DNA from 3 places in the Fictibacillus sp. KU28468 genome. Region 1 is predicted to be linked to each of the others. Evidence: riboswitches for the same ligand, from Rfam matches in the RefSeq annotation. Region 1 holds a riboswitch; each other region holds the start of a gene.
What was found. A riboswitch is a leader RNA that binds a small molecule or an ion and turns the genes downstream of it on or off. The one in region 1 is predicted to bind S-adenosylmethionine.
Positions count from the first base shown of each region.

Region 1 (8,208 bases):
TGGTCGGAGTAACCGTCATTAAAGAAGGCGAAGATCTTCATGTCGAACTTGAAGTCGAAGTAGATCCATCGCTGACCGTCGCCCAGGCAGACGACATAAAAGACCGTCTTGAAGAGCAGATTTTATTGGAAAAAGGCGTAGCAGATGTCACCATTGAGTTTGATGAAGACGATGGTGTTCAGCAATGGCAGGAACACCGCAAAAACATGAATAAAACTGAAAAATGAGTAAAAAAACAAAGAATTTCTCCATGCTTTATGGAGGAATCCTTTGTTTTTGATGTTGATGAAGAGAAGAAATTGGAAGGTAAATGGAAATTCAAGCCGAAACAATAGATTTACCCGCCGAAATCATCAGTTTACCGTCCAAAATTTAAATTTACCCGCCAAAATGGAGCAAATACCCGCCAAATGCCCATTATGGTCAACTAACTAGACTAAAACATTCCGGGATAGCCGTAATATGGGTAAAATACCTGCTGGCTTTGCTGTCCCTGTCCGCCCTGCTGCTGCCCGCCCGGCATCCCGGGGAACATGCCAGGAAACTGCGGCATCTGCTGCTGTCCGCCCTGTCCTTGCTGAGGCTGCTGCCCTTGCTGTGCGCCTTGCTGGGTCTGCCCGCCCGGCATCCCTGGAAACATGCCAGGAAACTGCGGCATCTGCTGCCCGCTTTGCCCCTGTTGAGGCTGCTGCCCTTGTTGTCCGCCTTGCTGGGTCTGCCCGCCCGGCATCCCGGGAAACATGCCAGGAAACTGCGGCATCTGCTGCCCGCCTTGTCCCTGCTGAGACTGCTGACCTTGCTGTGCGCCTTGCTGGGTCTGTCCGCCCTGCTGCTGCCCGCCCGGCATCCCGGGAAACATCCCAGGAAATTGTGGCATCTGAGGCTGCCCGCCTAATCCTTGCTGACTGGGTTGACCCTGGCCATAAAATCCATGGAATCCAGGTGTCTGCTGTCCTGATCCCAGGCCAGCCCCTTGTCCGGGAAATTGGGGATACATTCTTTTGCAATAATGGTTCATCCAGAAACCTCCTTATTTACATACAAACTATCCTATTCACCCTTACAGTGGTTGGACACTGATTCTAAAGACCAGGTGAAAAACAGGGCATTGGTCTCAAGAAAGAAAGGCTTAATTTTACGAAGAGGGGGAATCTTCAGGCTGAGGGGAAATTTGTAAGGAATAACAAATCCATACAAAAAAGGGAGATGGCAAAATGAAAAAAATACTTGCTAGTTTGGCAGTTGTCATCATGGCCTGGGGGATTTCATTTTCAACAGCATCAGCTTCAGCGCCAGGATTTCATCACCCGGTGGACTGGGATAAAAATTCAATTTTACGCAAGGATTCGCGTGGTGTGGAAGTTAAAAACATGCAGTATATTATCAATGTTCTCAGATTTTATACCGATTCGTCAGTCATTGACTCCGATGGGATCTTTGGTCCAAAAACCGAAGCCGCTGTTAAACATTATCAAAAAACGCACAACCTGGTCGTTGATGGTGTAGTGGGGCCGAGGACATGGGACAGCTTCTCTCAATTCATTGAAAAGAGAGGAAAGAACACTTATGGAGCCGGTGGATACATGGCCCTAAGAATCCATTGGAAATACGATAGCTCTAATTTCTACGCGCCCTCCAAAGCATATATCTATGGAAATGGCGAAACATTAACCGATACGTATCGGTTATATGCCAATTAAATGTACTTAGGAATAACAATATCCTTATAAGCTTTCCTTCAAAGAGAACGTGCCTTATTCAGGCACGTTTTTCTTTGTTTTGCAATACTGAAGCTCTTAGCGTGCAAGGAATAAATCCTTTCTGACGGACGTACCTATAAAGTAGGAGGTGTATGATGTTTGGTCATCGAATGAAATTGCGGAAAGGACCTCTGCCGTTTAAACGTGTGCTGTTATACTCGTTGATCATGCTCCTCGGTATGACCATTTTTGCATTTTGGTTAGTGGACCATAAAATTGAACCCATCTTAAAAAACATCGCCCGTTCGGAAGTCCATAACATCGCGGATGAAGCCATCAATGATGCCATTCTTAAAACTACAAATCAATATGATATGAATAAATTGATTGTTATCCATGAACAAAAAGGCCAGCATCCGGCCTACAGTCTAAATTATCAAATGTTTAATAAGGTTTTGGGGAAAATGACGGAAAGTATTCATGATGAAATAAAGAGTCAGCAGCATACCAAAAAAGATAGATTCGGAAACAGACTTAACTCGATTGTCTATCAAATCCCGTTAGGTGCAGCATTTAACAACTCCTTGCTATCCGATGTAGGGCCTCCCGTACCAGTAGAAATGAGTGTGGTTGGAAACGTGGATTCAGAGCTGAAAACCAAGCCAATGAACGTAGGAATTAATAATCCATATCTTGAGGTTTATGTACATTTAAAAGTAAACGTACAGGTTGTTGTACCATTTTCTTCAGAGAAAGTCACCGTAGCGAACGATGTAAAACTTGGTGATCTTTTCTTGCCGCAAGACGTTCCAGAGTATTACGGAGACGGCGGAGGCTTATTCAAACCAGCAGTTATTGGCAATAAAGCGAAAAAGAACGATTAAACTCTATCCCTGGATCAGGATAGAGTTTTTTCACTTCTAATATATGGAATTTTAAAGGTGAAGATATAATGAAAGTACAGATAAAAAGGAGAATATGAATCATGAAACTCATTTCTAATTATAAAGATCATGATAGACTTAGATGCAGCTTTAATAACCTTGCTCCCCGCAGAAAAAATGCTCACCAGCGTGGAGTATTGCGGAAATACTTCCTCGGTTTCCATTCCGCTGGCGCTGGATCTGGCTATAAAAAAAGGAAAGTTGAACGACGGAGACATCCTTTTGCTTTATGGATTCGGAGGCGGTCTGACGCATGCCGGCCAATTGCTGCAGTGGAATCCTGATCCTGCTAAGCATAAGGATATAAAACTCAAATGGAGTATATAGGTAGAGTGGAAGGTCAGGAAATTATAGGATCTGGATGGTGGTCGGGCAGATGATACGCTGGGAAATGAAGTTGATTTCAACGGAACGCGGAAGCTTTGAAGTGTTTTGTAAAGGACAGGGACCTGCGTTATGTGTGACCCATCTCTATTCAGAGTTTAATGAGACGGGTGACAGATTTGCTGATACATTTACGGAAACAAACCAAGTATTTCTAGTAAATCTGAGAGAAGCGGGAAGGTCAGAACAAGCGCACGAACCGTATCAGCTCAGTATGATTGAGACGGTGCTCGATCTGGAAGCAGTTAGATTGGAGCTGGGCATTCAGTCTTGGAACGTTGCCGGACATTCTACCGGGGGAATGCTTGGGCTTGTCTATGGCATGCGGCATCCTCAATCCATTGATTCTTTAATCATTGCCGGTTCCGCAGCCAGGGTATATGCCTCCTCATCGCCCTATTGTATCTATCATCAGGGGCACCCACAGTTTGAAAAGATGCAAATGCTGATCGAACGCCTGAAAACGAACCTATCAGAAGAAGAACGCAGCCGCTGCTCCCGGGAGCGGACGAAACTCTCCTTGCATGAGCCAGATCGGTATGATGAATATTTTACAGGGGATGTCCACAAATCGATGTCTGCTTCCCGCATGAACTTTTTTGCACGGGAAATTCTGCTATTTGATATTACGAAACAATTGCACAAGGTTACTGCCAGAACTTTGGTGATTTGCGGAGCACATGACGTCCAGTGCCCTCTTCCTTTCTCTAGGGAAATTGCAGAACTAATCCCTAACGCCGAGCTGGAAGTTTTTAATGACAGCAATCATTATCCTTTTTTAGAAGAAGCTAAAAAATTCAGCAGGGTAATCAAAGAATTTCTATTCCATCCTGTTATGAGGCATAAAACATGAGAGCAATAAAGTTTGAAAAGCAGTTTGTGACAGCTGGAATCTTTGTCTTCTATAAAGGGCTTTTCCCGTTTCAGATCGGTCCGACAAGGAAAGGGGATCAGCTCGGAGTCGTCAGGCTGGGTGGGCATCGGGAAGGAAATGAAACACCGATCGAGACAGCGGTGCGGGAATTGCATGAAGAATCGGGCATGAATGTAAAAATCATCCATTCTCCAGTGACCTATCATACGCCCAGCTGGAATTATCCTGAAATAAAAGTGAGGGCACAGGATTCACAAGGGATGGGTCCCGTTCTGATTAAAGGTGTAAACGGTGAATATTCTGTCATGTACTTTGGGGAGTCCATGGATAAGCCTGTCCCATCTTCTGAAGCGAAAGCGATTGTATTATTGAAACCGGCAGATATTGTGATAATTTGCAGCAGGACGCTGACTTTTGGTGAGTATATAGCCCGCAATGGAATTGTTGTAGAAAGAGAGAAGATGGACCGTAATCTTAATCTGGTGCCCTTTCCGCAGCTTCGTTTTTTATCCAGGCTGTTAAATGATGAACCAGAGTGGCTCAAGGGTCTTTTTAATATGAAAATCTAGCAATAGAATTAGCCCAAAGTGGATTCGAACATTGATTCAAAGAGGGTTTCTATAAGTACCGTTAAACAGTTAGTTGAGGTGCTGTCCATGAGCGATAAAATACTGCTGGTCGAAGATGATCTCTCGATACAAGAAACGGTAGAACGTTTTTTAGTAAAAGAAGGATATCAAGTAACAGCTGCAAGTAATGGGAAAGAGGCTTTTCAACTCTAATCCATCACTTGGGCAGCCGTTTGCTTGCTTTTAAGGGAAAATAAAAAAGCCCAGCATTACGCTGAGCTGTAAATTTAAATTATTGAAATAGTCCGGAATGCAGAACTTCATTCGCTGCAGAAACAACATTGAACAAGAAAGCTCCCCACCATAAAAGACGGCCTCGGGAAGAAACTTTGCTCCATCTTGTTCCCTTGCCATGTTCTTTGAAATAAATAAGAGCAGCAAGGGCCGTTATATTAAAGAAGATCATGCTCCAGCGGGCTACAACAAGGTAAGTCGGACTAACTAATCCACCGGCAAGCAGCAATCCATTGATTAAGAACAGCATATAGAAAAACGGAAGACTTTTCATGTCATCACTTCTCTCCAAGATGATCAAATCCTCGTTTATTCTAACACCGCAATTATGAAATTGGAATGGGTTTGCTCAATGGTTAACAATGTTGACACATTTCTTATCCGAGCGGAAGAATCAATGTTTTTTCGAAGGAACATGTATGACATCAGAAGAAGAAATCATCACCATCATGCTCCCTCCATAGGTTTTGGCCCGGATCAGGATCGGCTGGTTATAACGGTTCTGAAAACGGAAATCAGGGCCGTACCAGCTTACGGTTGCATCCCTGCCTTTTGGAACATAAGGTACACTTCGGCTGTGTGAAAAACGCTGCACAATATGAAGTCCAGCCCGGTCCACGGCATTAAAAAGAGTAGAGGAGACCTGGCAGATTCCTCCGCCAACTCCTTCTGAAAGCTCTCCACGAACAATAACAGGTGCACGCATGTACCCTTTGTCCGTAGTCCGTCTGCCTACGACCCCGTTAAAGGAAAAGGTCTCTCCAGGAAACACGACTTGATTATCAATCGCTTTTGCGGCAAGTGAAATATTATGGGTCCTGGATGAATGAGAACGGTTGAAATAAGTGACATACTGAGCAAGGTGATTGGTCCTGATATTTCCAAGCAGCTCACTGTCAACCCTGGGGTGGACCGTTAATAGAGGGACTTCAAGTTTATGAGGCCCCTTGCTGAAAAAGCTGGCATAGAATTGCTCTTTAAACGCTTTTTTGTAGAGCATGGAACCGTTTTCTCCAGGAGTAATTCCTCCTAAATCATTAATTCTTGCATTAAGAGGCGGACGGTAAACCTGACCTTCCAATTTTGCAGCAAACGACTCGAATTTTTCACCGTCTATGATAGGCGTACCTGGCAGCGGAACCATAAAGTCTTTTCGATCAATAATTGCGATGGTTTGGCCTTGCTGAATCAATGATATACTCTCAGGCGTATAGACGGGCTGTACGGCCAGCAGCATACCGGTTAACAATGAAAGTAACATAACGAACAACCTCCCAAAAGATAGTATGAGGAAGGACGGCTGGATTTATGTAGTAAGCATTCACGTAAATAAAATTTAGATTTTTCAAAAAAGTTATTGACTTTCCATTGCACACCTGTTTTAATAACAATTAATCCGATGAGGATTATATGAATTAAAAACTCCATAAATTTTTTCTTATTCAGAGAGGTGGAGGGAATTGGCCCTGCGAAACCTCGGCAGCGGACTTTTTAACGAGAGAACTGTGCCAAATCCAACAAGCATCAGCTTGGACGATAAGAGAAGTAGAACGCTATTTAACTTCTTCTTACACGTCCTTGAGATGTAAGAGGAAGTTTTTTATTGAGTAAAAAAATATCGTGCAGCTGATTGGTAAACCAAAGGCCGTGTCTCAGTATTAGCAGACATGGCCTTTTGGTTTTCCTTTTTATCATAAACTGTTTCCGTTTGAAAGGGGGAATTTTATTCGCTGCAAATGTTCAAATTCGTCGACCGGACAACCGGAGGCTTTCCTTAAAAAGGAGGTTTCCGGTTGTTTTCTTTTTGCAAAAACGCAGGGAAGAAGGGAGATATGATATGACTTTACTGCAAATTAGTAAACTCAATCGGAGTTTTGAAACAGGAAAAGGCGTGACAAAAGCACTTGAGCAAATAGATCTCGATGTGAATCAAGGAGAATTTATTACTGTGATCGGCCCGAGCGGCTGCGGAAAAAGCACATTATTAAAAATAATTGCTGGATTGGATACAAGGCATGAGGGCTCTGTATTGCTGGATAACCAAAAAGTATCCGGGCCGAGCATTGATAAAGGGTTTATTTTTCAAGAACCCAGGCTGTTTCCCTGGCTGACCGTGGAAAAAAATATCGCGGCCAACTTGCCTGTGAAAGAAAGTGCTACACATGAAAAAGTTCGCGAGCTGATTAAGCTGGTACGGTTGGAGGACTTTGAAAATGCCTATCCAAAAGAGCTGTCGGGAGGAATGGCACAGCGGGTATCCATCGCAAGAGCCCTGCTTAGAAATCCTAAGATTCTTCTCTTAGATGAACCATTTGGAGCGTTGGATGCCTTTACCCGGTCACATATGCAAGAGGTACTGCTCAATATCTGGCAGAAGAACCGGACGACGATGATATTTGTGACTCACGACATCGATGAGGCCATTTATCTCGCCAGCACTGTAGTGATCATGAATCCCCGGCCAGGCACAGTCAGGGAGGTAATACCGATTGAACTGCCTCATCCACGGAGAAAAACAGATCTTGCTTTCCAGGAAATACGACAGCGGGTATTGAGTGAATTTGAAAAAGTGGAGGAAAGCGAGCGAGCAGCAACCGTCCGATAACGATATAAAGGAGATGATAAAATGAGCAATCAGACTGGGGTATTAACGAGAACGACTGTAGAACGAAAACAAAGCATCAAGGAAACAGCATCAAAAAAACAGAGGAAAAACCCATTTCTATCCCATTGGGCACGAGGATTGGCATTTCCCGTTTTTATCATCATTATTTGGGAACTGTCAGGTGCTTACGGACTTATTTCTGCCACCTTGCTGCCAAGGCCGAGTGAAATCCTTATCGCATTTAAGGACTTAATCCGTACCGGGGAATTATTCACCCATTTTAAAATCAGCTTGTTCCGGGCACTTACAGGATTTTTAATTGGCGGGGGACTTGGACTTCTGGCCGGGCTGGCAGTTGGTTTCTCGAGCAAAACAGAGCAATCGCTTGATCCGACGTTTCAGATGCTGCGGACTATTCCGTCGTTAGCTGTAATACCTTTATTCATTCTCTGGTTTGGCTTTGGCGAGCTGTCAAAAATATTGCTGATCTCAAAATCTGCGTTCTTTCCGCTTTATGTGAATGCGTTCCTAGGGATACGCGGTGTGGACTCTAAACTGTTTGATGTAGCGAAGGTGCTTGAATTCAGCAAATGGAAACAGATCACAAAACTCATTCTCCCTGCTGCACTACCAAATATTCTGCTCGGTTTACGGCTGTCATTAGGTGCGGCGTGGCTGGCTTTGGTCGCAGCTGAACTGATGGGATCGAGTGAAGGCATCGGATATCTTATCATGGATGCGAGGCAATTTTCTCAAACGTCCATCGTTTTTGTAGGCATTATCATTTTTGCGGTTTTCGGCAAAGCATCAGATTCACTGGTCCGATATTTTGAAAAGC
Region 1 is NZ_CP110666.1:3,310,575-3,318,782, reverse strand. It holds gene OKX00_RS17375 (cation diffusion facilitator family transporter) at 1-227, shown strand, start outside; gene OKX00_RS17370 (hypothetical protein) at 437-1,018, opposite strand; gene OKX00_RS17365 (peptidoglycan-binding domain-containing protein) at 1,215-1,700, shown strand; gene yunB (sporulation protein YunB) at 1,856-2,584, shown strand; partial or broken gene OKX00_RS17355 (3-oxoacyl-[acyl-carrier-protein] synthase III C-terminal domain-containing protein) at 2,747-2,971, shown strand; gene OKX00_RS17350 (alpha/beta fold hydrolase) at 3,021-3,881, shown strand; gene OKX00_RS17345 (NUDIX hydrolase) at 3,878-4,471, shown strand; partial or broken gene OKX00_RS17340 (DNA-binding response regulator) at 4,559-4,669, shown strand; gene OKX00_RS17335 (hypothetical protein) at 4,764-5,039, opposite strand; gene OKX00_RS17330 (VanW family protein) at 5,160-6,026, opposite strand; SAM riboswitch class I at 6,201-6,308, shown strand; gene OKX00_RS17325 (ABC transporter ATP-binding protein) at 6,603-7,370, shown strand; gene OKX00_RS17320 (ABC transporter permease) at 7,392-8,208, shown strand, end outside.

Region 2 (8,208 bases), 2.1 Mb from region 1:
TTTTTAACAAGAGCTTCCGCTTCTTCACCGCCCCTGCCGAATACAAAAGGGTCACCACCCTTTAACCGGGTGACAACTTTTCCTTTTTTGGCATACTTCACTAAAAAATGATTGATCGTATCTTGCTGCATCGTATGAAGATCAGGGAGCTTCCCGCAATAGATCAAATCTGCACCTGGCTTTGCATAATCCAGCAGATCTTTATTAACAAGCCGGTCATAAAGAATAACATCAGCTTCCTTAATGCATCTTGCTCCTTTGACGGTAATTAATTCCGCATCCCCCGGTCCAGCACCTACTAAATAAACTTTGCTCAATTTCATTCACCTGCCTCAGCTGTTTAGTATCGTTTCCCTTTTATAGATCACAAAACCGTTGCCGTTATTGCCACGATTATTCCTTCCTGATCAGATTTTTGCTTTCAAGAAAAGAGATGACTTCGGCCGTGCATTCCTCAATCGTCGAGGCCTTCGTATCCACTGTAAATTCTGGAGATTCCGGCTCCTCATATGGGGAATCGATCCCAGTGAATGCTTTGATCTCTCCCTTTCTTGCTTTTTGGTAAAGTCCTTTCGGATCTCGGTTTTCACATTCTTCGAGCGGACATTTAACGAAGATTTCAAGGAATTCATCACTGCCTAAGATCTGTCTCGCCTGTTCCCGATCTTCCTTAAATGGCGAGATAAATGCCGTCAGCACAACTGTTCCGCTGTCTACAAACAGCTTGGATACTTCACCGATCCGGCGTATGTTTTCTTTCCGGTCCTCGTCTGAAAAGCCAAGATCATTATTTAAGCCGTGGCGTATGTTGTCGCCATCCAGCACATAGTTTTTCACTTGCCGCCGAAACAGTTCTTTAGCAACCTCATTGGCAAGAGTCGATTTTCCTGAACCCGATAGCCCTGTCAGCCATATTACGAAACTATGATGGGCATTTTGTGTTCTTCTGTCTTCCTTTGATACGGCCGCCTGGTGCCATGTAATGTTCTGTGTTTGGCTCATCATGTTCCTCCTTATGCGGTTACTGTTTTTTCTTGCAGACCTTTGATCAATACTTCTACGACTTCTTTGCGGCTGAAGGTGGCTGGCGGAAGCTCTCCATTTCTCAGCAGTTCCCTCACTTTTGTGCCTGACAAAATCACATGATCCTCTTTGCTGTGAGGACATGTTTTGGATGAAGCCATTCCTTCGCACTTTGTACAATAAAAGCTATGTTCAAAGAACATCAGTGTAATGCCTAGTTCTTCCGGAGTAAACCTGGAAAAAATTTTCTGTGCATCATACGTCCCATAATAATTGCCCACACCTGCATGATCTCTTCCAACGATAAAGTGTGTGCATCCGAAGTTTTTGCGGACCATCGCATGAAAAATGGCTTCCCTCGGTCCTGCATATCTCATCGCTGCCGGAAATACGGCCAAGAACACCCGGTCTTGGGGATAATAGTTTTCAAGCAGAATTTCATAGCTTTCCATCCTCACATCAGCGGGAATATCATCGGATTTCGTTTCTCCAACAAGCGGGTTCAGGAACAGTCCATCTACGGTTTCAAGGGCTGTTTTTTGAATGTATTCGTGTGCTCTATGCACAGGATTTCTTGTCTGGAAGCCAACAACTGTATTCCATCCCCTGTCTCTGAAGACTTGGCGGGTTTCAGCTGGATCCAGGCGATATTCAGTAAACCTTTGTTTTTCAGGCCGCTTTACGAGAGTGATTGATCCTCCAACATAGTAAGAAGGGCGTTCCAGAAGTTTTTTAACCCCAGGGTGTGCAGTATCTGCCGTTTGGTAGACTTGCTCTGCTTCATGCTTAATGTCCGGGCGGTAAAGGTCTTCTACCTCGATGACTCCGTACGTTACACCCTCAAATACGAGCCTCGCCTGATCTCCGGCTGATAGCGTCCTTGCTTGTTTTTCATGAACTGGAAGGACGATTGGGATGCTCCAAACCGTTCCATCAGCAAGACGTAGAGAATCAACGACAGATTGATAGTCTTCTTCATTTAGAAAACCGGTAATTGGGCTGTAGGCTCCTACACCGATCAGCTCGAGATCACTTAAGGATGTAGCATCCAGTTCCACTTCCTTTTGAATGTGGTCTGTTGGCAGATTTGGTTCATAACGGTTTATCAGCTTTCCTCCATGCGGCAAAATTGATGTCATGTTAATTCCTCCTGTAATTTTATTTTATTATTGGTGAAGTCCACACTCTGTTTTCCCTTGCCCTGACCAGCGTCCTGAGCGGGAATCACCCGACCCGTCAGCCGGAAGCGTGCACGGCTCGCAGCCGATGCTGGGATACCCCTGATCGTGAAGCGGATTGTAGGGCAGATTCTGCTTGTAGGCGTATCTCCAAATTTCCTTCCACGTCCAATGGATCAGCGGACAGATTTTCACGGATTTAAAACGTTCATCCTTATTGATGTACTGAACATTGCTCCTCCCTGCCGACTGCTCCCTCCGGAGACCCGACAGCCATGCCGGTGCTCCGTTCAGTGTTTCCTCAAGAGGGGCTACCTTTCGTATATAACAGCAGAGGTTCGGTTCTCTTTTCCATAACTCGCTGCCATGCTTTTCCGCCTGTTCCAACAAGGACAGCGAAGGCTTCTTCATCTCAATCTTCATTTCCGGATATCTTTTTTTCGCCTTTTCGATCACCTCGTACGTTTCCTTGAAGTGAAGGCCTGTATCCAGGAAAACGACTCTTGCATCTGGTTTGACCTTGGATACAAGATCCACCAGGACACTGCCTTCTATTCCGAAGCTGCACGCATAAACGAGTGCATCTCCATATTGCTCATACGCCCATTTCAGTACTTCGAGTGCCCCCTTCGTTTCACTGTCTTCCGGAAACGTAAACTCCTGTTCTTTCCATGTGTCAAACTTGAGCATGTTAACCACCCCTCCAATGAAAAAGGCAGCTTTAACCATAAGCAGCCATCCTGCTATGTTAAAACCGCCTCTAGTTTTCTAGTCAGCGAATATTTATTTAAAACGTACCTTTTCGTTTTTTTCCAGCTGAATCAGCTTTCCATCCTGAACAATTAACGTGATGGACCCATACTTGATACTGTTCAGCATTTCTTTTAACTGTTCAAAAATTTCATCCTGGCTTTTACCGTTTACCACATCAGAACCTCCTCGTTTAATATGTTTTGTTAGGTTTTTTCAGGAATTAAAATGGCAATAAAAAAACCTTTCCATTTCGGAAAGACTGACGAGGTAAACATATTACCTTATCTTCCAAAATGTAATAAACATTCTGCTGGAGTTAGCACCTTGCAAAAAAAATGCAGGTTGCCGGGTTTCATCGGGCCAGTTCCCTTCACCGCTCTGGATAAGTTTTTTTATTTTTTTAAATAATAACACACATTTATGCTTTCGCAAACCCTATTATTCTTATCGGATTAAAAAATATTTATTGAAATATCCGAAAATTCTATTGACAGACTTTCATTCCATTGAATATAGTAAATACTAAATTCGAAAAGAGATACACTGCTGATCGGAAAAACCGAAGGCTCTTAACTTTACGGTTAAGGGCCTTTTATTTGTTAGGAGGAGTAAAATGAAAAAACTGATCATCCTGGCCCTGATTGGACTCGTTGCACAACTGATTGACGGGTCACTCGGAATGGCTTACGGACTGACTTCGACTTCCCTGCTGCTGGCCTTTGGAATCGCTCCGGCGGTTGCTTCGGCTTCGGTTCACTTTGCAGAGGTTGTTACGACAGCCGCCTCAGGTGCATCACACATCAGGTTCGGTAATGTTGACCGTAAAATTATCTTTCGTCTCATTATTCCGGGATCCATTGGGGCATTTACCGGTGCCTGCTTTTTATCCAATCTTCCTGGCGACGCAGTAAAACCGTATATTTCCTTTTTCCTGCTGTTCCTTGGTTTCTTTATTCTGTACCGATTTTTATTTAAAAAGAACACCAAGCCTGCTGATCATGAAAAAGCGTTCAGCCGCAAGCAGCTCATCCCGCTCGGACTTGTTGCCGGCTTCTTGGATGCCACCGGAGGAGGAGGCTGGGGACCGGTAGCCACACCTGTCCTGTTAGCCAAAAACGGCACAACAACAAGAAAGGTCATCGGTTCCGTGGATACGAGCGAATTTGCTGTTGCCGTTTCTGCAACACTCGGTTTCCTCATCTCTCTCGGATGGGAGCAGGTCAACTGGATGTGGGTTATCGCCCTCATGGCGGGAGGATTAATCGCAGCACCGGTCGCAGCATGGCTCGTCCGCATTATCCCTTCGCATATTTTAGGTGTGGTTGTTGGAGGATTGATTATTGTAACGAACGCCCGGACGCTTTTGCAGTCCGCTGGAATCTCCGGTACAGCGCTGCAATCGGTCTATACCGTGCTGGTCGTCGTTTGGCTGGCGGCAATTTTCTTCAGCATTAGAAAAAATAAAAAACATTCTTTCTCAGCTGGACCACAAACTGAAAGCACTAATCTCCACTGACACATCACAAACAATAATTTATACCAATAAAAGCTGACTCAAATGAGTCAGCTTTTATTGTATTCTGCTATTTCTTCACTTCAATAATGAACGGATAGGTGATCACTTTCCCATTGATCTTAAACTCCGCCCACAATTTATAAAGTCCAGGTTCCTCAAATTCCGTCTCAAATTTTGTATCTTCAGGAGTGGAAGGATGAACGTGGACATATTTTTCTCCTGTATGATCTAAGACCACAACATGGCCACGTGCTCCAAGATAAGGTTCAGGTTTTGCATCACCCATGCTAAATTGCAGCGTAACAGGCTGGCCAGCTTTAAATTCTTTTGGCGTCAATGATACTTTGTGTCCATCAATTGTTTTTGAAAGGGTGGTATCTGCCTTCAATTCTGGCTGGTGAGTATGATTTCCATGGCTTCCCGCTTCAATTTTCAACGGGGCAACGGCATAAGCTTTATTTTTGGGCTTAATGTCTACAAATGCTTTGTAGGTTCCAGGCTGCAGTCTGTGCTTTACTTCAAACGAGCCTTTACTGGTCTTTTGAGGATGAAGATGATTGTATTGTTTTAAATCTTCGCTGACCAGAATGAAGTGCATCAGCTTTTCATGATTGACCTCCAGCTCATCGAAAGGCCTGCCTTTTTGATCTTTTAACTGAATCGAAATGACACCATCCTTGTAGCTGACGGAAGGCTTAACCTCACTTTTGGCCAAATCACCAGAACTATGTCCATCATGTTCTCCATGTTTATTCCCATGTTCCATGCCAGGCATTTCTGAATGACCACTTTGATGGCCGGCCTGCTCCCTCTTCCCGTCCTTGCCTTCTAAAACGTCATAAACAGCATAGCCAGCCATGATCAGAATAAGGATACCAACAGCAGACAGCACCCAGTTGCGGATGATTTTGCTTTTCATCAAAACTCACCTCTACAGTTTAATTTTTTGAAGCCTAAGCGCGTTCAATACAACGGATACCGAGCTGAATGCCATAGCAGCCCCTGCGAGCCACGGAGCCAAAAACCCGCTGGCAGCGATTGGGATGCCAAGTGCATTATAAGCAAACGCCCAAAAAAGATTTTGTTTAATGTTCCGTATCGTGCGCTTGCTCATAAAAATAGCGTCAGCAATACTGTTCAGATCACCGCGGATCAAGGTAATATCAGCTGCTTCCATCGCTATATCCGTGCCTGTTCCGATTGCCATCCCGATGTCAGCTGCAGCAAGTGCTGGTGCGTCATTTATACCGTCACCTACCATTGCTGTTTTTCTGCCTTTCTGCTGAAGTTTTTTCACTTCTTCAGCCTTTCCTTCTGGCAGCACTTCTGCAATAACCTGCTCGATGCCAGCCTGATTGGCAATCGCTTTTGCGGTCCTTGTGTTGTCTCCGGTAATCATCCATACATCAATGTTCATCGCATTTAAACGGCTGATGGCTTCCTTGGATGTTTCTTTAATCGTATCGGCCACAGCAACCATCCCGCTGTACTCTCCATCTATAGCTGCGAGCATCACCGTCTTGCCCTGCTCTTCCAGCTCTTCCATTTTTCCAAGAATAGCCTGCAGTGGTATATCATGATCATTCAACAGCTTTCTTGTACCTATAAGTACTCTTTTTCCATCGACCACAGCCTGGATACCGTGTCCGGGTATGGCTTCAAATCTGCTGGAGGAAAGAGGCATGAGGTCCCGTTCCGTCATTCCCTCAACAATTGCCTGGGCGAGAGGGTGTTCTGAATTTTTCTCAGCGCTACCAGCAAGAACTAACAGCTCCTGCTCAGAAAGCCCTGAAGCAGGCAATATATCTGTTAAAACCGGTCTTCCGTTCGTGACTGTTCCTGTTTTATCTAAAATAATGGTATCGATCAGGTGTGTATTTTCTAGATGCTCCCCGCCTTTGAAAAGAATGCCGAACTCAGCTGAACGTCCCGATCCGGCCATGATCGATGTCGGGGTTGCCAGACCGAGCGCACATGGGCAGGCGATGACAAGAACGGCGATCAGTTTTTCAAGAGCTCCTGAAAAATCTCCGGGTACAAGCCAGAAAAACCAAATGAGAAAGGTTACAACAGCCAAACCGACGACAATCGGAACAAAAATCCCAGAAATTCTGTCTGCTAAGCGCTGAATCGGTGCTTTTGAGCCCTGTGCTTCTTCCACCACTTTAATGATTTGGGATAACACTGTATCTCTTCCAACCTTCGTTGCCTTGATTTTCAAAAAACCATTACGATTGATCGTTGCTCCAATGACCGTGTCTCCTGATGCTTTATCAACAGGGACACTTTCCCCTGTCAGCATGGATTCATCGACAGCAGAATAGCCTCCAACAACCTCTCCGTCAACCGGGATTTTTTCACCTGGTTTGACTGAAACAACATCTCCTGCTACAACTTCTTCCAATGGCAGTTCCAGCTCTTCTCCGTTACGGATTACAAGCGCTGTTTTTGCCTGAAGTCCCATCAGTTTTTTTATGGCCTCAGAAGATCTTCCTTTTGCCCTCGCTTCAAACAATTTACCGAGTAAAATCAGGGTGATGAGAACAGCCGAAGTCTCAAAGTAGAGTTCAGGCATGTTATTGCCATTGGCTGCTGCCTGTATGGTCAAATAAAGGCTGTAAAAATAAGCGGCGGATGTACCCAATGCAACGAGTACATCCATATTTGCACTTTTATTTTTCAATGCTTTATATGCACCTGTATAAAATTGTTTCCCGACAATCAATTGAACGGGCGTTGCCAAAGCGAGCTGAACCCATGGATTCATGAACATATCAGGCAGATAGATAAAGGAAGTGAACGAAAAATGGCTGGCCATGGCCCATAAAAGTGGCAAAGAAAGAATAAGTGAAAACAGGAACTTGCCGGTTTGGTTCTGAATTTCCTTTTCTCTGAGATCAGCAGCCTTATTTCCGTCTGTCTCTTTCAAACTTGCCCCATATCCAAGGTCTTCTACTTTTTTAATCATTTCAGAAACAGATATCTCAGAAGGCTGGTAACTGACCGTGGCTGTTTCCAGCGCTAAGTTCACATTCGCATCCAGTATGCCATTCTGTTTCTTTAACCCTTTTTCAATCCGAGCAGCACAAGCAGAACAGGTCATTCCGCTTATATTGAATTCCACTTTATCTCCCGCAATATCATAGCCGAGATCTTTGATTTTCTGTTGAAAATCTTTCGGCCCTGCTAATTCAGGATCATAAACCACTGTTGATTTTTCCAGAGCAAAATTCACGTTTGCATCAGAAACACCATCCATTTTTTTAAGGCCCTTTTCAATTCTCAATGCACAGGCAGCGCACGTCATGCCTGAAATCGGGATACTCATTTCTTTTGATTGATCACTCATAAGAATACCCTCCAATACCCTTACAGGGTATATTTATTTCCAAAAGAGAACGTGCTGTTTAAGCACGGTCCATTTTGGTCCTTTCAATTAGGCAATATCGTATCCTTGGTCATCAATGGTTTCTTTAATTTCTTCAAGATTAACTTTGGTGGAATCAAACTCTACTTCAACGGTACCTTCCTCCAGCTGTACTTTAACATGATGAACACCGTTTAATTTCCCTACGCTTCCTTCTACAGCATTGACGCAATGTCCGCAAGACATTCCTTTTACATTCAGCATGATTTTCTCCATCACTATACCTCCCTGATGTATGATTTATTTCATTAATTTTTTCACAGTTACCAAGAGCTCATCGATCACTTCCAGCTCGCCCTCCTGGATTCTTT
Region 2 is NZ_CP110666.1:1,070,414-1,078,621, reverse strand. It holds gene cobA (uroporphyrinogen-III C-methyltransferase) at 1-317, opposite strand, end outside; gene cysC (adenylyl-sulfate kinase) at 394-1,002, opposite strand; gene sat (sulfate adenylyltransferase) at 1,014-2,162, opposite strand; gene OKX00_RS05415 (phosphoadenylyl-sulfate reductase) at 2,190-2,891, opposite strand; gene OKX00_RS05410 (YezD family protein) at 2,985-3,101, opposite strand; SAM riboswitch class I at 3,233-3,343, opposite strand; gene OKX00_RS05405 (sulfite exporter TauE/SafE family protein) at 3,568-4,470, shown strand; gene OKX00_RS05400 (hypothetical protein) at 4,538-5,389, opposite strand; gene OKX00_RS05395 (heavy metal translocating P-type ATPase) at 5,402-7,819, opposite strand; gene copZ (copper chaperone CopZ) at 7,907-8,113, opposite strand; gene OKX00_RS05385 (metal-sensitive transcriptional regulator) at 8,138-8,208, opposite strand, start outside.
Region 2: it holds a riboswitch for S-adenosylmethionine, as region 1 does, so the genes downstream of both, OKX00_RS05410 (YezD family protein) here and OKX00_RS17325 (ABC transporter ATP-binding protein) in region 1, are expected to answer to the same signal.

Region 3 (8,208 bases), 120 kb from region 1:
TCCGATCTCATCGATAACGGAAGCCAGAGCGATGGCCGCTGCCACACTTGATGTACCGATGATATTATGGCCGCATGCATGACCGATGCCGGGAAGGGCATCATATTCTGCTAAAAAGGCAACGGATGGCCCATCTAGAATAGAACGCTTACGGGCAACAAATGCCGTTTCGTGACCGGCCACTCCGCGTTCTATCTGAAACCCCTCTTTTTCGAGCAGCGATGTAAGCAGGCTGGATGCAAACACTTCTTCATTTCCGATTTCTGGATTATCATGGATCTCGTGAGAAGTTTGAATGTAAGCCGCTTGGTTTACATCAATGTTCGTACGGATTTGTTCCTGGGTTTCTCCGGCAGTTCTGCTGATTACAGTCATGATCTCAGATCCTTTCTCTCTATTACTCTCCAATTTCACTTAGCGGTACAAACGTTGGAATGGTTGCACCTTTATAGATTTCTTTAATCTTCTTGGCTGTATCTTTTGATTGATAGATCTTCGCAATTTTTTTCAGCGATTTTTTATTTTTATCTTCAGTTCTTGTTGCAATGATATTGATATATGGCTTTGCAGTCTTGCTTTCAAGGAAGATCGAATCTTTCTTCGGATTCATTCCAGCATCGACAGCAACGCCATTGTTAATGATTGAAGCGGCCACATCAGGAAGCACCCGTGGTGTCTGGCCTGCAACTACTGGTTTAAGCTTCAAGTGTTTTTTGTTCTCCGCCACTTTTTTCAGATCACCATTTCCATCAAAGTTCTTTTCCAGTTTGATTAGCCCGGCACTCTGCAGAAGAAGCAATGCACGGCCCATGTTCGTAGCTTCATTCGGCAAAGCAATGGTTGATCCAGCCGGGATATCCTTGATGTTCTTGTATTTTTTTGAGTAAACGCCCATAGGCGCAATGACGGTTGTTGCAATCGGGGCTAAATCCAATTTATGTTCTTTTTTAAACGAATTGAAGTAAGAGATGGTCTGAAACGCATTAGCGTCAATATCCCCGTCAGACAATGCCTGATTCGGACGGACATAATCGGAAAACTCTACGATTTCCAAATCAATACCTTCTTTTTCTGCTTTTTTAGCGATATACTTCCACACGTCACTGTCAGATCCGCTGATGCCCATCTTTACTTTTTCAAGGCCTTTTTTATCTCCGCCGCTGCACCCGCTCAAGAATGCCGACATTAAAACCCCGATGACTAAAATGATCAATGAATATTTTTTCATACGATTTCCCTTCTCCCTTTTCTCTTTTTATCTTCTTCTAATTTTTCTGGACAGTATATTTCCTGTGCTCTGTAAGCCTTGAACAAGGATGACGAGCAGAACGACGGTGACAATCATCACGTCTGTATCAAATCGCTGATAGCCGTAGGCAATGGCCAGATCGCCCAAGCCTCCTCCACCAACAGCCCCTGCCATCGCCGAAGCTCCGACCAGGCCGATCGTTGCGATCGTAAACGACAGGATCAGTGAACTGAATGCTTCCGGCAGCAGTATGCGAAAGATGGTCTGCCAAGGAGTAGCTCCCATGGCTTCTGCGGCCTCTACAATGCCCGGATCGATCTCAAGCAGGCTGTTTTCCACGAGCCTTGCGATATAGGGGCCGGCATATACAATCAATGGCACAATCGCGGCCGATGTCCCGATAGAGGTACCGACTACTAATCTTGTAAACGGGATAATCGCCACCATTAAGATGATGAACGGTATCGAACGCAGAACGTTTACAATCGCGTTCAAAACGTTAAAGACGGCCAGGTTTTCAAGAATGTGCCCCTTCCTCGTGACTACGAGTACGACGCCAAGCGGAATGCCGATTACAGCCGAGAACAATAAGGAAAATCCAACCATCGTTAAGGTATCACCGGCCGCATTTAAAATGTCGACCCAAAATGTACTCCAATCAACTTGCATAAGGTGCGACCTCCCTTATTTCGACTTCACTCTGGTTCACGAAAAAGATCGCTCTTCTGATTTCCTGTTCGTCGCCGATCAATTGAACAACAAGGTTTCCGAAAGGGACGTCTTGAAGTTCTGTGACATGGCCGTATAGAACGCTGACGTCCACGTTGAATTTCTTGGCAATCTGTGACAGCAGCGGTTGTCTTGTGGATGCTCCGGTAAATACAATCCTGAAGATCTGATGATTCCTGTCCTGCTTCTTCAATAGGTCTTTAAGGGACTCAGGCAATTCATCCTGAAGAACTGAACTGACGAAGCGCCTTGCCGTCTCAGTCTGTGGCCTTGCAAATACATCAAAAACGCTCCCTTTCTCAATCACTTCTCCGTTCTCCATAACAGCGACGGAATCGCATATCTCACGAATGACGTTCATCTCATGCGTGATGATCAGAATCGTAATGTTGTATTCCTTATTGATTTTTTTCAGAAGCTTTAAAATACTGGAGGTAGTCTGCGGATCCAATGCCGATGTTGCTTCATCACACAATAGCACTTCCGGATCAGTGGAGAGCGCCCGGGCAATGCCTACCCGCTGTTTTTGTCCGCCGGAGAGCTGGTCGGGATATTTATGCCCGTGCTCGGACAAGCCAACAAATTCCAGCAGGTCGTTCACCTTCTCTTTAACGAATGATTTCTTCATGCCGAGAAGATAAAGCGGTGTCGCAATATTATCAAATACCGTTTTTGCGTTCAGCAGATTAAAATGCTGAAAAATCATACCGATATTTTTCCGTTTTTTTCTCAGTTCCTTCGGAGACAATCTTGCCATGTCCTCCTCTCCTACAAAGACGTGCCCTGATGTTGGCTTCTCCAAAAGATTCACACATCGCAGCAAGGAGCTCTTTCCTGCTCCGCTGTATCCGACAACACCGTAGATCTCCCCTTTTTTTATCTCAAAGCTCACATTGTTTAACGCTCTTACCCGGCTTTTGCCACTCTCATAAATTTTGGTTACCTCTTCAAATCGAATCAATGATGTGATCTCCTTTCTCGCTACTGTTAAAACATCAAAAAAAGCCTCTTCTTGAAAACAAGAAGAGGCCTGACGCATCGAGATGAGTGGCTGATCTCTTCTTATCTTCCAAGCGCTAATCGCTTGCCGGACTTGGCACAGTATTCCCATTAAACCGGGAACCCGCTGCCGAGGTTTCAAAGGGCCAATCCCTCCACCTCTCTGGATAAGAAACAAATATAATGTTCAATTAAATAAAAAAATCTCTTCTTAAAGAAAGAAGAGATGTTTGTATCCATAAGGAAACGAGCTGCTCTTCTTATCTTCCAAGCCCTTAAAGGAACTTGCTGGAATTGGCACAGTGTTTTTCAAAAGAAAAACCCGCTGCCGAGGTATCACAGGGCCATATCCCTCCACCTCTCTGGATAAGAAACACGTTCATATTTACTTGATGTGACCTATCTTATACCATGATCTAAGTCGATGTCAAATCTTTTTTCGGAGTTCTCTGATCGGAAAAAAAACACTGAAGCCATAAAAGCCAGCCACATTGCTCCTCCGGCAACTCCAGCCAGTACATCCGTAATATAGTGAATGCCTAGATAAATTCTGCTCCAGCAAATAAATCCAAGGTGCACTGCCAATATACAAAATTTCGTTCTAACAAACTTTTTTGATAAGAGTGTAAAAAGACCATAAAGCGCTGTTGCATTCATCGCATGCGCACTCGGATATCCATACCTAATGTAAAAAGGTTTAGTGGATGGAGGCCGCTGCTTCCAATTCTTTCTCCAAACAGAGTTAATCCAACGGCATCCGATCAGGTTGGCTATTAATAAAAAAACAATGTTTCTCTTTCCTTTTCTCCTGTATCTGTATGCAGAATAAATAGTGGCAGGAATCAACAGAAATCCAGAACCAAGAAAAGAGTAACTTCTCAGAAAGAAATCCACGAAACCTCCGCCCCGTGCTGAAAATATAGCCAGGCTTCCCATTCCGTCAAGTTTCATCCAATGATCATCATTACGAAGCCTGTTCATTAGTCTTAAAGCTACAATACCCATTATCATAACGCCGCTTAGAATTGCCATATTCTCTTTTTTCATATCCGCCCTCACTTTAACTTGCTTTTATGTACATATCCTTTCATGTGGCGGACTATTTTATGCGTTCAGGCACCTCTTAGAATTACTCTATTGTTAAAGTTTCACCGCATCTTTTTCTAAGAAAACCATAATGCTGCCCTGTTCTATTTTTTGCACATAACGCTCAGCCGTCCGTTCTGAAAGATCCAGGGACATGAGAACTTCTTTTAAATCATCCTCTGAATCCTCACTAAACATGGATGCAAATGGACCAGCAGCAAGCAGCGGACCAATACCGGGAACACCAAGGCCTGGCACCGCGATGGCTCCGCCGATACCAGACAGAAAACCTGCAATGGTTCCATAGGCTGCTTCGTTTACATCTTCGTCCAGATGTTCTTCTGAAACATTCGTTTTATCGGCAACTCGATCCATCTTTCCATCATCTTTAGCAAGGATGGAGATGTCCTTTGCATTGTATCCTTGATTCACCAGGGATTGTATACTATCAACAGCTTCGTTCTCTGTTTCATACACTCCAATCACCATTTTGCTCATATGTATTGCCTCCTAATCAATGTCTGATTTTATTTACTAGTATTTACCCCAACCCTATATCTGTAAACAGGTGCCACCATAAGGATAAGAAAACTCCCCTCCAAATGCCGGGGAGTTTTAGATGGTTTTCTCTTTTAGGATAGACCGGCTCTTTGAAAAATATATTCCTTTTGATCCGCCTCTTCCCTTGTGTCTCCCAGTACAAGGCCCTGTATAAGCGTGGCGGCATCTTCATAAGGGCTTTCACTGCCATTATAGATCGACAGCGGAATGAAATATCTATCTTCAATCCCCCGTTTCACTTCATCATACAGGGGTTCTATACCGCCCTTGGATTCCCAGGAAACGAATTTGATTACCTTTTTACCGAGCTGTTCTTCAACACTGTCTCTCATAAGAAGTGCGGCGGTAGAACCGTTGACTCTATAATTTAAATCAAAGGCTATTTTCCTTCCATCAGCCGTTACCGCAATGTCAAATCCTGCAATCCCTTTATAGCCTCTTTTACAGCCTTCTTCCATAATTCTTCTCCCGACCTTGATGACCTCATCATCGGGTTCTGACTCTTTATCGACCCAGTTTCCTTTATATTTTCCGTCTTCCGTAATATTTTGGATCGTACTGCCCAGATAAATCAGACGGTCATCTGCTGTACAGGCAAACTGAACGCAATAATTGTGCTCGATCTCCAAGTACTCTTCTATGACAATTCCTTCACAGGAGGCGAAAAAGTTTGCTGCCCTGTCAATGTCCTCCTGATTTTTGCAGATAAATACATCAAAACCTGCCGCATTTGCCTCATTTGTCGCTGCCTTAACGACACATGGAAATGGGAAGGTTTCTAATTGATCATGAAGTTCCGCAGCTGTTGTTGATTTTCGTTTCGGAGCATGTCCAGAAGGAACCAGCTCTTCTAAATTCGCTTTATTGTTTAGATACTGAACAAGGCGCGGATCGATCCAATAATTTTCTGATGACATTTCTTCTTCTGGGTGAATATGCTGAACTACCATCTTCTTCTGCTCTTTTTCTAAGCGGCCGAAAATGTTTCGATAATCCGCCTCTGTCGAATATTCGTGAACAGGAAAACGAAGCAGGAGACCCGCCCGTTCATACAGCTCCGTTGCTTTTTTGGTAGTTACCGACCGGTTGCAGATGACCGGCATGCTTCCCAATACCGCAAACTGGCTTCCCGTCAGAAGATCAAGCTTTACTGGACAATCGGGAATCCACTTATTATGAGCGAATGAAGGCCTCGGATTAAAAATGAGATCCGGACCGTAAATTTCAGAAAATGTATAACGCGGAACAATTGCTGGTTTACTTATCTGCATGGATTGTACCTCCTGAACATGCTTGGATTACAGGATAAATACCTTTTTTAGCTTACCTTTAAACCAGCAGCCTTATCATTTAGCAAGCAATGTTTTCCATTTGCCCTATTCTGTTTGATCTGATGTATACTAGGGAAATGGCAAAAGAAGTTAGCTGCCATGGAGGAAATTATGAAGAAATCGCTGCTAAACCTGTTCCCGCTGCTTTCTTTAGGATTATTGCCGATTTGCTCCTTGATCTATGATTGGGTCAATCACCCCGGGAGCGAAGTGCATAACCTAGCTACAACTGTTGACAGGAACATACCATTCTCTGCTGTTTTTATTATCCCTTACCTATTGTGGACCTTATATATTTACGGAACCTTGATTTATTTCTATTTCAAAGATAAGAAGACGTACTTCAAGACACTGTTTGTTTACATTGCAGGCCTGCTGGTCTGCTATACGGTATACAGCCTTTTTCAGACCACCGTTCCTAGGCCGCTCGTTGCTGGCTCTTCATTCTTGGAATCTCTTGTAAACCGGGTCTACGAGATGGATGCCCCTTATAATTGTTTTCCAAGCATCCATTGCTTTTCCAGCTACCTGCTGGTCCGGGTAATGCGCAAGGCACCGTTCTCAACAACCTGGAACAGAAGTATGATTACGTACTTTTCCGTGATTATTATCGTTTCAACTCTGATGGTTAAACAGCATGTCATCCTTGATGTGTTCGCCGCCGTCTTGTTGGCAGAGACATTATGTTTTGTCTCCGAGAGAAATTGGTCACCTTCCATAAAATCCAAACCAATTCCCTCATCAACGAAAGAAATCAGCCATTAAAAAAAGCTCCAGCGCCACGTTCAGCCCTTGGTGCTGGAGCTGGATTAAAAAATCCCCATTGAGGCGGTGCCAGGCACCATTTCAATAGGGGTTTTTATTGTTAAGCTATTAGCTGAAAATCGGAGCAAACATCATGGTCACGAACATGAGCGTTAAATACATAATGGAGAATTTAAACATTCTTCCTGACCACGCAATTTCCGTTTCTTTTTCTTTGTACTTAAAGGACTGCATCGCACGGTAAAGGAAGACTGCTCCTAAAATACCCGCAACGATTAAGTACCAGATTCCCAGTACGTTAAAAAAGTACAAGAGAAGAGAAGCTGCTACCGCAAATACGGTATAGATTAAAATATGAACCTTCGTTTGCTTAAAGCCCACTTTGTTCGGCAGCATCGGTACATTTACACTCTTGTACTCTTCTGCCCGTTTCATTGCCAGTGCAAAGAAGTGCGGGGGCTGCCATGCGAACATGAATACAAATAAGAGCAATGCGATCAAATCAAAGTGTCCGGTAACTGCCGTATAGCCAATAATCGGAGGTGTAGCGCCTGAAATACATCCGATTTCCGTATTGATCACTGTCACCCTTTTAGAAATTGTATAAACAAATCCATAGAAAATAAATCCAATAAAACCTATAAGCGCAGCAACCGGATTTACCATCAAGCCTAAAATGGCCTCACCTATGATAATAAAAATGAGCGACATTAAGATCGCATTTCGTTTCGGTATTCTCCCATTGGTAATCGGCCGGTTCTTTGTCCGTTCCATGTACTTATCGATATCCGCATCGTAAACATTATTCACGATCGCAGATGAACCGATCACAAAAACGGTTCCTAGAACTGTCCAGAAGAAAAGCTCCCATAAGCTAAGGCTTGAAGAAAGATTTCTCGCACCGATGCAAAAGCCAGCAATTGTTCCTAACAGGTTAGAAAAGATAATACCCGGCTTTGTTATTTGTATATAGTCTTTTAAAATGCTTGGAGTAGCATTTTCACCCATAAAATCACCATCTTTTCATATCTATCATATAGTATGTCTCTATTTTAACAGACCTAACACTAGTTTGTGATAAATGTCACATTATGTTCTTATACTGTTCAATAATCGTTCAAATCTCGTCAGACATAAAAAAAGACAGCCGCGTGCAGCCATCGTATTGTTTATAAGTGTGGCGGCCCCGGCAGGAATCGAACCTGCGACGCACGGTTTAGGAAACCGACGCTCTATCCACTGAGCTACGGAGCCAATATTTATGGTCAACAAAGTGTATTATACAAAACTGCAAGCCTTTTGAAAAGCCTTTTGTTTGAGCAGGTTGATTATTTCACCCTCTTTCTCTACTCTATATTTATACATAAGTTCATGTCCAAAAATATTCATGCAAAGGATGAATTATATGCACACAACACTTGAAGATGTAAAAAAGCACCCGGTGTTTCATTTTTTTTCCGAAATTTCCGCCATTCCCCGCGGTTCCGG
Region 3 is NZ_CP110666.1:3,426,585-3,434,792, forward strand. It holds gene OKX00_RS17970 (M20 family metallopeptidase) at 1-414, opposite strand, end outside; gene OKX00_RS17975 (MetQ/NlpA family ABC transporter substrate-binding protein) at 398-1,228, opposite strand; gene OKX00_RS17980 (methionine ABC transporter permease) at 1,256-1,918, opposite strand; gene OKX00_RS17985 (methionine ABC transporter ATP-binding protein) at 1,908-2,939, opposite strand; SAM riboswitch class I at 3,038-3,151, opposite strand; SAM riboswitch class I at 3,235-3,350, opposite strand; gene OKX00_RS17990 (phosphatase PAP2 family protein) at 3,377-4,024, opposite strand; gene OKX00_RS17995 (YflT domain-containing protein) at 4,118-4,561, opposite strand; gene OKX00_RS18000 (ATP-grasp domain-containing protein) at 4,696-5,895, opposite strand; gene OKX00_RS18005 (phosphatase PAP2 family protein) at 6,067-6,720, shown strand; gene cyoE (heme o synthase) at 6,829-7,728, opposite strand; tRNA gene OKX00_RS18015 (tRNA-Arg) at 7,899-7,974, opposite strand; gene OKX00_RS18020 (aminoacyl-histidine dipeptidase) at 8,126-8,208, shown strand, end outside.
Region 3: it holds a riboswitch for S-adenosylmethionine, as region 1 does, so the genes downstream of both, OKX00_RS17985 (methionine ABC transporter ATP-binding protein) here and OKX00_RS17325 (ABC transporter ATP-binding protein) in region 1, are expected to answer to the same signal.